DNA from 3 places in the Planomonospora sp. ID91781 genome. Region 1 is predicted to be linked to each of the others. Evidence: riboswitches for the same ligand, from Rfam matches in the RefSeq annotation. Region 1 holds a riboswitch; each other region holds the start of a gene.
What was found. A riboswitch is a leader RNA that binds a small molecule or an ion and turns the genes downstream of it on or off. The one in region 1 is predicted to bind cobalamin.
Positions count from the first base shown of each region.

Region 2: another riboswitch for cobalamin. It lies ahead of HS048_RS25680 (ribonucleoside-diphosphate reductase subunit alpha); the one in region 1 lies ahead of HS048_RS23815 (VWA domain-containing protein).
Region 3: another riboswitch for cobalamin. It lies ahead of HS048_RS22865 (cobaltochelatase subunit CobN); the one in region 1 lies ahead of HS048_RS23815 (VWA domain-containing protein).

Region 1 covers NZ_JABTEY010000002.1:1,004,895-1,009,152, reverse strand. The annotation lists gene dop (depupylase/deamidase Dop) at 1-935, shown strand, start outside; cobalamin riboswitch at 1,080-1,229, shown strand; gene HS048_RS23815 (VWA domain-containing protein) at 1,699-3,942, shown strand; gene cobO (cob(I)yrinic acid a,c-diamide adenosyltransferase) at 4,133-4,258, shown strand, end outside.
Region 2 covers NZ_JABTEY010000002.1:1,420,296-1,424,553, reverse strand. The annotation lists gene glmS (glutamine--fructose-6-phosphate transaminase (isomerizing)) at 1-1,508, shown strand, start outside; gene HS048_RS25685 (tripartite tricarboxylate transporter substrate-binding protein) at 1,689-2,636, shown strand; cobalamin riboswitch at 2,641-2,838, shown strand; gene HS048_RS25680 (ribonucleoside-diphosphate reductase subunit alpha) at 3,047-4,258, shown strand, end outside.
Region 3 covers NZ_JABTEY010000002.1:797,679-801,936, forward strand. The annotation lists gene HS048_RS22865 (cobaltochelatase subunit CobN) at 1-3,035, opposite strand, end outside; cobalamin riboswitch at 3,134-3,258, opposite strand; gene HS048_RS22870 (precorrin-3B synthase) at 3,332-4,258, shown strand, end outside.

The DNA of each region.
Region 1 (4,258 bases):
AGGACTCGCGCGGCGAGGGCTTCCAGATCAGCCAGCGGGCCGACTTCTTCGAGGTCGAGGTCGGCCTGGAGACCACGCTCAAGCGGCCGATCATCAACACCCGCGACGAGCCGCACGCCGACCCGGAGAAGTACCGGCGCCTGCACGTCATCATCGGCGACGCCAACATGTCGGAGATCTCCACCTACCTGAAGCTGGGCTCCACCGCGCTGGTCCTCGCCATGATCGAGGACGGCTACTTCACGCGCGACCTCGCCGTGGAGAACCCCGTCCAGGCGCTGCGCGCGGTCTCCCACGACCCCACGCTGAAGTACGAGATCAAGATGCGCGACGGCCGGAGGCTGACGGCCGTCCAGCTCCAGATGGAATACCTCGAGCTGGCCAGAAAGTACGCCGAGACCCGCAGCGGCAACGGCATGGACGAGCCCACCAAGGACGTCCTGGACCGCTGGGAGTCCGTGCTGACCCGCCTGGCCGAGGACCCGATGCAGCTGTCCGGGGAGCTCGACTGGGTCGCCAAGCTGGAGCTCCTGGAGGGCTACCGGACCCGCGACGGGCTGCCCTGGTCGCACCCGCGCCTGCAGCTCGTCGACCTGCAGTACTCCGACATCCGCCCCGACCGGGGCCTGTACAACCGCCTGGTCGCCCGGGGCCGGATGCAGCGGCTGGTGACCGAGGAGGAGGTGCAGCGCGCCGTCGAGGTGCCGCCCAGCGACACCCGCGCCTACTTCCGCGGCCGCTGCCTGAGCCAGTACAGCGAGGCGGTCGCCGCCGCCTCCTGGGACTCGGTCATCTTCGACATCCCCGGCCGCGAGTCCCTGCAGCGCGTCCCGACCCTGGAGCCGCTGCGCGGCACCAAGGCCCACGTGGGCGAGCTGTTCGACCGCTGCCGCACCGCCGCCGAGCTGGTCACCGCCCTCACCGGCGAGAAGTGAGGAACCGGAGCCGGAGGACGACCGCACGCGACCGCCCCGGGGCCTCGAGGTCACGGGGCGGTTCCGCGTACCCGGATGTGCGCCCGGACGCGGACGCGGGCGCCGCGCAGATCCGCCCCGCCCGGCGAGGGGCGTGATCTTACGAGATTGACGGGAGCGGCGGCCCCGGGATACGTTCCGGGTGTTTTGTGGCGGCGCGGGGGAAATCCGGTGAGATTCCGGTGCGGTCGCGCCACTGTAACCGGCCCTGTGGGGACGGAAGCCAGGTCACCCGGCCGCCACCGACCTACGAAAAGGGACGCGCAATCCCTGAAGGAGGTGCCCGTGAGCCGGATTCCGCCACGCCTCGACACCGGCGACGGCACGGGCCGCGTCCCCGGAGGACGAACCACTCGACGAGCGGGGACCGCGCCGCGCCGGCCTGCGGCTGCTGCCCAGGCTGGAACGGCCCGGCCGCCGTGCGGGCGCCCGGACGGCGGCGCCTGCGGACGGCCGAGGCGCTCGGCCTGCGGACCGGGCCCGGCCCGCTCCTCGCCGACCGGGACCACGGCCGCCGACGCGGCATGACGCCCGCCGAGGCCGGGACTGCCGGACCGCGGAGCTCGCCGCCCGGCTCACCGACCCGGCGGAGGCGCCCCACGGGGGCGAATCCGTGCTCGGCTTCCCCCGCCGGGTGGCCGGTCGGCTCTCCGCGGCGACGCCGGGCAGAACCGTCGCCGTCACCCGCTCCGCCCGACCCACCCGCGTGACTCACCCCGAGGAGATGCCGACGGTGCGCGACTCGCACTACCCCTTCACCGCGATCGTGGGCCTGGAGGACCTCAAACTCGCCCTGGTCCTCAACGCCGTCTCCCCGCGCGTCGGCGGCGTGCTGGTCCGGGGGGAGAAGGGCACCGCCAAGTCCACGATCGTGCGGGCGCTGGCCGCGCTGCTGCCGCCCGTCGAGGTCGTGCGCGGCTGCCGCTTCTCCTGCGACCCAGCCGCCCCCGACCCCCGCTGCCCCGACGGGCCCCACGATTCCCGTGGGCCGTCCGGGCCGGAGCCCGATGCGGCGGCCGTCCGCCCCGGTCCTCACCGGTCGTCAGGGCCGGAGCCGGGCGATGCGGCGGTCCGCCCCGCCCGGCTGGTGGAGCTGCCCGTCGGCGCCGCCGAGGACCGCCTCGCCGGCTCCCTCGACCTCGAACGCGCCCTCACCGAGGGAGTGAAGGCCTTCGAACCGGGCCTGCTGGCCGCCGCCCACCGCGGCGTGCTCTACGTCGACGAGGTCAACCTGCTCCACGACCACCTGGTCGACCTGCTCCTCGACGCGGCCGCGCTCGGCACCTGCTACGTCGAGCGCGAGGGCGTGTCGGTACGGCACGCCGCCCGCTTCCTGCTGGTGGGGACCATGAACCCCGAGGAGGGCGAGCTGCGCCCGCAGCTCCTCGACCGGTTCGGCCTCACCGTCGAGGTCAGGGCGTCGCGGGAGGTGGACGAGCGGGCCGAGGTGGTGCGCCGCCGCCTGGCCTACGACGCGGACCCGGAGGCCTTCGCCGCGGCCTGGACCGGGCAGGAGGCGGCCCTGGCCGCGCGGATCGCCGAGGCGCGGGCCCGGGTCGCCCGGGTGGCGCTGCCGGACTCCGCGCTGCGGCGGATCGCCGCCGTCTGCGCGGGCTTCGAGGTGGACGGCCTGCGCGCCGACCTCGTCACGGCGAGCGCCGCCATCGCGCACGCCGCCTGGCAGGGCCGTACCGAGGTCACCGCGGCCGACGTCCGCGAGGCGGCCCGGCTCGCTCTCCCGCACCGTCGCCGCCGCGACCCCTTCGACGCACCCGGCCTGGACGAGTCCAGGCTCGACGACCTCCTCGACGCGATCTCCGACGACGAACCGGACGGCGGACCCGGCGACGGGCCTGATGGCGGACCGGGCGGGGGGCCGGGCGGCGGACCTGCCGACGAACCGGACGGCGGCGCAGGAGGGGGCGGCCGGGACTCCGGCGGTCCCGACGGCTCCGGACCCTCCGGCGGGGCGGACGGGAGCCGGGCCTCCGGTCCCGGCGCGGACGGAGCACCGTCCGGCGGCGCGTCCGCGGACCCGCCCGGCGGGCCCGACTGCGGCACCCCGCCGCCCGGCGGACCCGGCACGCCGCGGTCCGGTACGGCGGACCCCGGCCCGGCGGCCGGGTCCTCCTCCGGAGCGGGGAGCGGCGACGCGGCACCGGAGCAGGTGGCCGAGGCCGGCCCGGCCCGCAGGGCCCGGCTGTTCACCGTGCCCGGCGTCGGAGCCGGAGCACCGGGACGGCGGTCGCGGGCCAGGACGCCCCTCGGGCGGACCACCGGTGCCCGCGCCCCCGAGGGGCGCCCCGCCTCCCTCCACCTGCCGGCGACCGTCCTGGCCGCCGCGCCGTACCAGCGGGAGCGCGGCCGGACCGGTCCGGGCCTGCTGGTGCGCCGCGGCGACCTGCGCGAGGCCGTACGGGAGGGCCGCGAGGGCAACCTGGTGCTGTTCGCCGTCGACGCCAGCGGCTCCATGGCCGCCCGCCGCCGGATGCAGGCGGTCAAGGCGGTCGTGCTCGGACTGCTGCTCGACGCCTACCAGCGCCGCGACAAGGTCGGCCTGATCACCTTCCGGGGCGCCCGCGCGGACCTCGTCCTGCCGCCCACCTCCTCCGTCGAGGCGGGCGCGGCCCGGCTGCGCGAACTCCCCACCGGCGGGCGCACCCCGCTGGCCGCCGGGCTCGTCCGGGCGGCCGAGGTGCTCCGCGTCGAACGGCTCCGCGACCCGGCCAGGCGGCCGCTGCTGATCCTGGTGACCGACGGCCGGGCCACCTCCGGCACGCTGGAGCAGGCCCACCGCGCGGCGGCGCTGCTGGCGGGGACGGCCGCGGTGGTGGTGGACTGCGAGGACGGGTACGTCCGGCTCGGTCTGGCCCGGTCGCTGGCCGCCAGGATGGGCGCCGAGACCGTGCGCCTGGACGATCTGGCCGACCTCACCGACCTGGTCCGCCGGCGGCGGACCGCCGCCTGAGCCCGGCCGCGAGCCGCAGACGGCCAGAGGCGTCCAGAGACGGCCAGAGGCTCCAGAGGAGGCCGCGGACGGCCACGGACACGGCCTCCGGACGTGACCACTCCGGACGTGACCACTCCGGACGTGACCACTCCGGACGTGACCACTCCGGACGTGACCACATAGAAGTCGACCTGCAGAAAGGCGTGACATGCCACAGGGCAGACCTGCCAGCGTGCCCGACGACGGCCTGACCACCCGGCAGCGCCGTACCCGGCCGCTGCTGATCGTGCACACCGGACCCGGCAAGGGCAAGTCCACCGCGGCCTTCGGCCTG
Region 2 (4,258 bases), 420 kb from region 1:
ACGAGCTGCGGGCCAAGCTGGAGGCCGACGGCGCGGTCTTCCTGTCCGAGACCGACACCGAGGTGCTGGCGCACCTGATCGCCCGGACCGTCAAGGAGACCGACTCGCTGGAGGAGGCCGTCCGCCTCGCGCTCAAGCGGGTCGTCGGCACCTACGGCATCGCCGTGCTCGACGCCGAGCGCCCCGGCGAGGTGGTCGTGGCCCGCAACGGCAGCCCGATCGTGCTGGGCATCGGCGAGAAGGAGATGTTCGCCGCCTCCGACGTGGCCGCGCTGGTCCGCTACACCCGCCAGGTGGTGCACCTGGAGGACGGCGAGCTCGCGGTGCTGCGGGCCGACGGGTTCAACACCTTCGCCAGCGACGCGCGGGAGACCGCCAAGGAGCCGCTGACCGTCGACTGGGAGGCCGCGCACTACGACACCGGCGGCTACGAGCACTACCTGCTCAAGGAGATCTCCGAGCAGCCCGACACCGTCGCCCGCACCCTGCGCGGACGCCTCGACGAGCGCTTCAACGTCGCCCACCTGGGCGGCCTCAACATGGACGCGCGGGAGACCCGCTCCTTCCGCCGCGTGAAGATCATCGGTTGCGGCTCGGCCTACTACTCCGGCCAGATCGGCGCCCAGCTCATCGAGGAGCTGGCCCGCATCCCCGCCGACGCCGAGCCGGCCAGCGAGTTCCGCTACCGCAACCCGGTCGTGGAGGCCGACACCCTGTACGTGGCGATCAGCCAGTCGGGGGAGACCTACGACACCCTCGCGGCCGTCCAGGAGCTCAAGCGCAAGGGCGGCCGGGTGCTCGGCATCGTCAACACCGTCGGCAGCGCCATCGCCCGCGAGTGCGACGGCGGCGTCTACCTGCACGCCGGACCTGAGGTCTCCGTCGCCAGCACCAAGGCGTTCACCTCGACCGCGGTGGCCTTCGCGCTGCTGGCCCTGCACCTGGGCCGGGTGCGCGACCTGTCGCCGGCCGACGGCCGCCGGATCTGCGAGGGGCTGCGCGCGCTGCCCGACCAGATCAAGGAGATCCTCGCCCTGGAGCCGCAGGTCAAGGAACTGGCCGAGAAGTACGCCGACTCGCCGAGCATCATGTTCGTCGGCCGCGTCCGGGGCTACCCGGTGGCGCGCGAGGGCGCGCAGAAGCTCAAGGAGATCTCCTACGTGCACGCCGAGGCCTATCCGGCCAGCGAGCTCAAGCACGGCCCGCTGGCGCTGATCGGCCCGGAGATGCCGACCGTGGCGATCGTCCCCGACGACGAGCTGCTGGACAAGAACCTCACCACGCTGGGGGAGATCCGTGCGCGCGGCGGGCGGGTGCTGATGGTCGGCCACCGCGTCGCCGACCCCAAGCTGGCCGACGACTGCCTGGTCGTGCCCAAGAACGAGGTCGAGCTGGACCCGATCCTGCTGGGCATCCCGCTCCAGCTCTTCGCCTACCACGCCGCCGTCGCCCTGGAGCGGGACGTGGACAAGCCCCGGAACCTGGCCAAGAGCGTCACGGTGGAGTAGCCGGAACGCTGCGCCCGCTACGTCCCGTTCTGTGGCGGAAAGTAATGGTGCTGTAACCTAGAGTGCCAAGGGCACCCTGGGAAAGGGGCACCTATGCACCGTAGGCGGTTTTTCTGGATCACCGCGGGGATCGCGGTCGCCGCGGCGGGATGCGGGACGACGGGCGGCGCCGGACCTCCGGTGCCGGAGAGGTTGTCGGTCATCGCGCCCGCGGCCCGCGGGCGCGAGGCCGACCGGGTGGCCCGGGCGCTGGCGTCGGCGCTGACCGGCGACGGACTGGCCCGGACGGTCGAGGTGGAGAACCACCCGGGCGGGGCCGGGGCCGCCGCCCTCGCGGCCCTCGCCGCGTCGCGGACCTCCGGTGCGCCGTTCACCCGCGAGGGCGGGCTGCTGGTGGCCGGGATGCCGATGGTCGCCGGGGCGGAGACGTCCGGCGCCGCCCCGCTGGCCGAGTCCGCCACCCCGCTGGCCCGCCTGGTCGGCGAGTGGGCGGCGCTGGCGGTCTCCGCCGACTCGCGGCTGCGCTCCTTCGAGGACTTCGCCGCCCGGCTCCGCCGGGACCCCGCCGGGCTGGTGGTCGGCGGCCGGGCGGCCGGCGGCCCGGACCACGTCCTCTACGGCATGATCGGCAAGTGCCTGGGCGTGGACGCCCGCCTCCTCGAGTACACCGGGTACGCCGGGGCCGACCAGGCCGTCGAGGCGCTCGGCGGCGGATGGGCCGCCGCGATTCTGGCCCCGGCCCGCGTCCTGGCCGCCGGGCTCGCCTCGGGACGCCTGCGCGTGCTGGCGGTCTCCTCCCGCGAACGGATCGACGGGATCGAGGCGCCGACGCTCATGGAGCTGGAGGTCCGGCTGGAGTACGCCGACTGGCGCGGGCTGCTCGGCCCGGGGGAGATGAGCGCCGAGGACCGCGAGGCCGCCGTCGCGCTCTGCGACCGGATCGACGCCTCCCCGCGCTGGCGGGAACTGTGCGCGCGCCAGGGCTGGGAACGCGTGTACCTCAGCGGCGACGACTTCCGGCAGTGGCTCGCCACCGAGACCGAGCGCACCCGGGGCGTGCTCTACGAACTCGGGCTGCTGGGCTCGTCCGACACAAATTGTAGGGCCGGTTGCGCGATCCGCCCCTAGATGTAGGATCCTCCTCGTTGCTGGTTCGCCCCTGGCGGGGCGAGGAAAGAGGGAACCCGGTGCGATTCCGGGACTGCCCCGCAGCGGTGAACGGGAACGACCGCCGTCAGAGGCACTGGGGAGACCTGGGAAGCGACGGCCAGTAGGAAGCGCACGAACACGCCCGTGAGTCCGAAGACCTGCCGGTGACGCGTGGAAGGGGAGCCGGACCGGGCTCCGGGACGCCCGAGGGCGGTCCGGACCGCCCGGTGGGCGGCCCCGGCCACGCAAGCGGTCCAGGGCTTCGAGGGAGGGCCCGCGGACGAGGCGGTTCCCGCATGCCCTTCCTGCGGCCGGGATCCGCCCTCCGACGCGCGCCCGTTCCTCGAGAGCCGTACACACGGGGAATTCCAGCGCGCGAGGGGTGGCACGTGACACAGACCATGGCAGAGGCCGCGATCGGCACGGCGGGTGACGCGGCGGGCGGCGCGACCGGCACGGTGGTGACCGGCACGGCGGGTGACGCGGCGGGCGGCGCGGCGGGCGGTACGACGGCCGGCGCCGTACCGGGGGCGGGAACCGGCCCGGACGCCCGCCGGCTGGCCATCGAGGAGGCCGCCGCCCGGGTGATCACCGACCCGGAGAACTCCAGGACCGCCGCCGGGCTGCTGGACGGGCTGATCGCCGACGAGGCCGCCGAGCACGGCGTCCGGACCTTCTCGGAATCCGTCGCCGCCACCCACGCGGCCGGACTGGTCGCCGACCGGCTGGCGGAGTTCGTCGCGGCCAACGCGGCGGAGCTGGACGCGCTGGTCCGCGAGGAGACCCGGTTCGAGTACTTCGGCCTGCGCACGGTCTACGACCGCTACCTGCTGCGCCACCCGGAGACCCGCAAGGTCCTGGAGCGCCCGCAGCACTTCTTCCTCCGGGTGGCCTGCGGCCTGTCGGAGACGGTGGCCGAGGCCGCCGAGCTGTACGGCCTCATGACCACGCTGTCCTACCTGCCGAGCTCGCCGACCCTGTTCAACTCCGGCGCCCGCCGCCCGCAGCTGTCGTCGTGCTTCCTGCTCGACTCGCCGCGCGACGAGCTGGAGGCCATCTACGAGCGCTACGGGCAGGTCGCGCGCCTGTCGAAGTACGCCGGGGGGATCGGCATCGCCTGGACCCGGGTGCGCTCGCGGGGCTCGCTGATCCGGGGCACCAACGGCCACTCCAACGGCATCGTGCCGTGGCTGCGCACGCTGGACTCCAGCGTCGCCGCGGTCAACCAGGGCGGCCGGCGCAAGGGCGCCGCCTGCGTCTACCTGGAGACCTGGCACGCCGACATCGAGGAGTTCCTGGAACTGCGCGACAACACCGGCGAGGACGCCCGCCGCACCCACAACCTCAACCTGGCCAACTGGGTGCCGGACGAGTTCATGCGCCGGGTCGAGGCGGACGCGGCATGGTCGCTGTTCGACCCCAAGGACGTCCCGCACCTCACCGACCTGTACGGCGCCGCCTTCGACGCCGCCTACCGGGCCGCCGAGGAGGCCGGGCTGGCCGTGCGGCGGATCCCGGCCCGGACCCTCTACGGCCGGATGATGCGGACCCTGGCCCAGACCGGCAACGGCTGGATGACCTTCAAGGACGCGGCCAACCGC
Region 3 (4,258 bases), 210 kb from region 1:
GCCCGGACGTAGTTGTCCTCCTCCGGCTCGTCCAGGGCCGCGACCAGCCGTACGGCGTCGTCGAGCATGGCCACGACGTGCGGGAAGGCGTCCCGGAAGAACCCGCTGATGCGGACGGTGACGTCCACCCGGGGCCGGCCCAGCTCGGGCAGCGGGATCGCCTCCAGGCCGGTGACCCGGCGCGACGCCTCGTCCCACACGGGCCGGACGCCGAGCAGCGCGAGCACCTCGGCCACGTCGTCCCCGGCGGTGCGCATGGCGCTGGTCCCCCAGACCGAGAGCCCGACCGAGCGGGGCCAGCCGCCGGTCTCCTCCCGGTAGCGGGCCAGCAGTGAGTCCGCCATGGCCTGCCCGGTCTCCCAGGCCAGCCGGCTCGGCACCGCCTTGGGATCGACCGAGTAGAAGTTGCGCCCGGTCGGCAGCACGTTGACCAGCCCGCGCAGCGGCGACCCGCTCGGCCCGGCGGGCACGTACCCGCCGTCGAGGGCGTGCAGGATCGCGCCGATCTCGTCGGTGGTCCGCGCCAGCCGGGGCACGATCTCGGTCGCCGCGAACCGCAGGATCCGCTCCACCAGCGCGAGGTCCGCTCCGGAGGCGGCGGCCCCCGGCGGAACGGCCGCGCCGCCCGACCCACCCGGTCCGGATACGGCACCGCCACCCGGTCCGGATACGGCACCGCCACTCGATCCGGGTACGGCACCGCCACTCGATCCGGGTACGGCACCGTTATCCGATCCGGGTACGGCACCGCCGACCGGTCCGAGGACGGCGGCGACCGCACCGGCCGCCGCGGCCGGGTCCCAGCCGCCGCCCTCCATGGCCTCGACCAGGGAGCGGGCCAGCGTCTCGGCCCCGTCGACGCCCGCCCGGTCCGCGCTGCCGTCCTCCGCCAGGCCCAGGGCCTCCCGCAGGCCGGGCAGCGCCTCGCTCCCCGCCCACATCTGGCGGGCCCGGAGCATGGCGAGCACCAGGTCGACGCGGACCTCCCCCTGCGGGGCGGCGCCCAGCACGTGCAGGCCGTCGCGGATCTGCACGTCCTTGACCTCGCAGAGCCACCCGTCCAGGTGGAGCAGGAAGTCGTCGAACTCCGCGTCGTGCGGGCGGTCCCCGACCCCCAGGTCGTGGTCGAGCCGGGCCGCCTGGATCAGCGTCCAGATCTGGGCGCGGATCGCCGGGAGCTTGGCCGGGTCCATGGCCGCGATCGAGGCGTGCTCGTCGAGGAGCTGCTCCAGCCGCGCCATGTCCCCGTAGGTGTCGGCGCGGGCCATCGGCGGCACCAGGTGGTCGACCAGGGTGGCGTGGGCGCGGCGCTTGGCCTGGGTGCCCTCTCCGGGGTCGTTGACCAGGAACGGGTAGACCAGCGGCAGGTCGCCCAGGGCGGCGTCCGGGCCGCAGGAGGCCGACAGGCCCGCGGACTTGCCGGGCAGCCACTCCAGGTTGCCGTGCTTGCCGACGTGCACGACCGCGTGCGCACCGAACCCGTCGGCCAGCCACCGGTAGGCCGCCAGGTAGTGGTGGCTCGGCGGCAGGTCCGGGTCGTGGTAGATGGCGATCGGGTTCTCGCCGAAGCCGCGCGGCGGCTGGACCATCACCACGACGTTCCCGGCGCGCAGCGCGGCCAGCACGATCTCGCCCTCCGGGTCGCGGGACCGGTCGACGAACAGCTCGCCGGGCGGCGGCCCCCAGTGCGCCTCGACCCGCTCGCGCAGGTCCGCCGGGAGCGTGCCGTACCACTCGGCGTAGGTGCGCGCGGCGATGCGCACCGGGTTGCCGGCCAGCCGCTCCTCGGTGAGCCAGTCGGGGTCCTGCCCGCCCGCCGCGATCAGCGCGTGGATCAGCGCGTCGCCGTCCTGGGCGGCCACGCCGGGCAGCTCGTCCTCGGCGCCGATGTCGTAGCCGTGCCCGCGCAGCGCGGCCAGCAGCCGCACCAGGCTCGCGGGGGTGTCCAGGCCGACGGCGTTGCCGATCCGGGAGTGCTTGGTCGGGTAGGCCGAGAGCATCAGCACGATCCGCCGCTCCGCGGGCGGGACGTGCCGCAGCGCGGCGTGCCGTACGGCGATGCCGGCCACCCGCGCGGCCCGCTCGGGGTCGGCGGCGTAGACGGTGAGCCCGTCGGCGTCGGTCTCCTTGAACGAGAACGGCACGGTGATGATCCGGCCGTCGAACTCGGGGATGGCCACCTGGGTGGCGGCGTCCAGCGGCGACAGGCCGTCGTCGCTGCCCTCCCAGGTCTCCCGGCTGCTCGTCAGGCAGAGTCCCTGCAGGATCGGCACGTCCAGCTCGGCCAGCGCCCCGACGTCCCACGCCTCGTCGTCGCCGCCGGCCGACGCGGTCGCCGGGCGGGTGCCTCCGGCCGCGAGCACCGTCACCACCAGGGCGTCGACCTGGCGCAGGGTCTCGATCAGGGCGGGCTCGGCGGCGCGCAGGGAGGCGCAGTAGACGGGCAGCGCCCGCGCGCCCGCGTCCTCGACCGCCGCGCAGAGCGTCTCGACGAACGCGGTGTTCCCGGCGACGTGGTGGGCCCGGTAGTACAGCACCCCCACGACCGGGGCGTTCCCGACGGCGTCCCCGGCGGCGTCCCCGGCGGTGTCCCGGCGGGCCTCGCGCTCCAGCACCCCCCAGGCCGGGGTGGGCCGGGGGGGTGCGAAGCCGTGGCCGGTGAGCAGCACGGTGTCGGACAGGAACCGGTGCAGCTCGGCGAGGTTGGCCGGGCCGCCGTGGGCGAGGTAGGCGTGCGCCTCGGCGCAGACGCCGCCGGGGACCCCCCACTGGCGGGACAACTCCATCAGCTCGGCGTCGGGCGCCTGCTCGCCGCCGAGCACGACGACGGGCCGGGGCCCGGCGAGCAGGGCGTCCAGGCCCTCCTCCCAGGCGCGGCGCCCGCCGAGCAGCCGGACCACGACCAGGTCGGCGCCCTCCAGCAGCGGCGGCAGGTCCGCGGCGGCGAGCCGGGCGGGGTTGCCCAGCCGGTAGGCGGCGCCGCTCGCCCGGGCGCTGAGCAGGTCGGTGTCGGAGGTGGAGAGCAGCAGGATCACGCGGCACGTCCCTCGGGACGGGGGCACGGCGAAGGGCGCACGGAGACTCTTCCTCCCTCGGGGTCCTCGCCCCGGGTCGTCGGCGGACGCGAGGGCCGGAGTCTCCTGGCTCCCGGATCGACGCTCCCCCCGGCCTTCCCGTCCGCACGCGGACAGTGGCCTGGTTGGGGGTCGCTCCCCGGTCACAGTGGCGGGACCGCGCCGGATTCGCACCGGCTTCCTCCCATTGCCTTCGCTCGACCATGAGCGTACGGCAGTTCGGTCGTCCGGAGGAACCCGGCGTTAGCATCCTCGGCGTGACCGTTCCCGACCTCTCCGGAAATCCCGGCATGTCCGGCTCCCCCGATGTGCCCGGCGGACTCGGGCTTCCCGCCCCTTCCGGCGCACCCGGCGGACCGGGGCCCTCCGGAACTCCCGGCCTGTCCGGCTCCTCCGGCGCGCCCGGCCGTCCCGGACCCCCTGACGCGTCCGGCGCACCCGGCTCCTCCCGCGCCTCCGACGGTCCCGGCTCCTCCGGCGTGTCCGGCCTTCCGGGCCGGTCCCGGTCCGACGCGTGTCCCGGAGCGCTGCAGACGCACGCCGCCGCCGACGGCGGGCTGGCCCGGATCCGGGTTCCCGGCGGCCGCCTGCCCTCGACCCGGCTGCGCGAGCTGGCCCGGGCCGCCGCCGAGTGCGGCACCGGCGTCATCGAGCTGACCTCCCGGGCGAACGTCCAGGTCCGCGGGCTGGGCGAGGAGTCCGGCTTCGCGGCGCGGATGGGCGAGGCGGGCCTGCTGCCCTCGCCGACCCACGAGCGGGTCCGCAACATCCTGGCCTCCCCGCTGACCGGCTGCGACGGCCGCGGGCTGCTCGACGCGGGCCCGCTGGTCGCCGAACTGGACCGGTCGCTGTGCGCCCGCCCGGAGCTGGCCGCCCTGCCCGGCCGGTTCCTGTTCGCCGTCGACGACGGCCGCGGCGACGTCGCCGGGCTCGGCGCCGACGCGGGGATCCTGCCGCTCGCTCCCGACCTGGTCGCGGTCCTCGTCGCGGGCGCCGACAGCGGCCTGCGCGTCCCGGTGTCCGAGGCGGTTCCCGCGCTGCTCGCGGTGGCCGGGGCGTTCCTGGCGGAGCTCGCGGGTTCGGGGACCGCCGCCTGGCGGATCGGGGAACTGCCCGGCGGTCCCGGCCGGGTCGTGGCACGCCTCCGCGCCGAGGCGGCCGGCTCGGCCGTCGCCCTCGCGGGC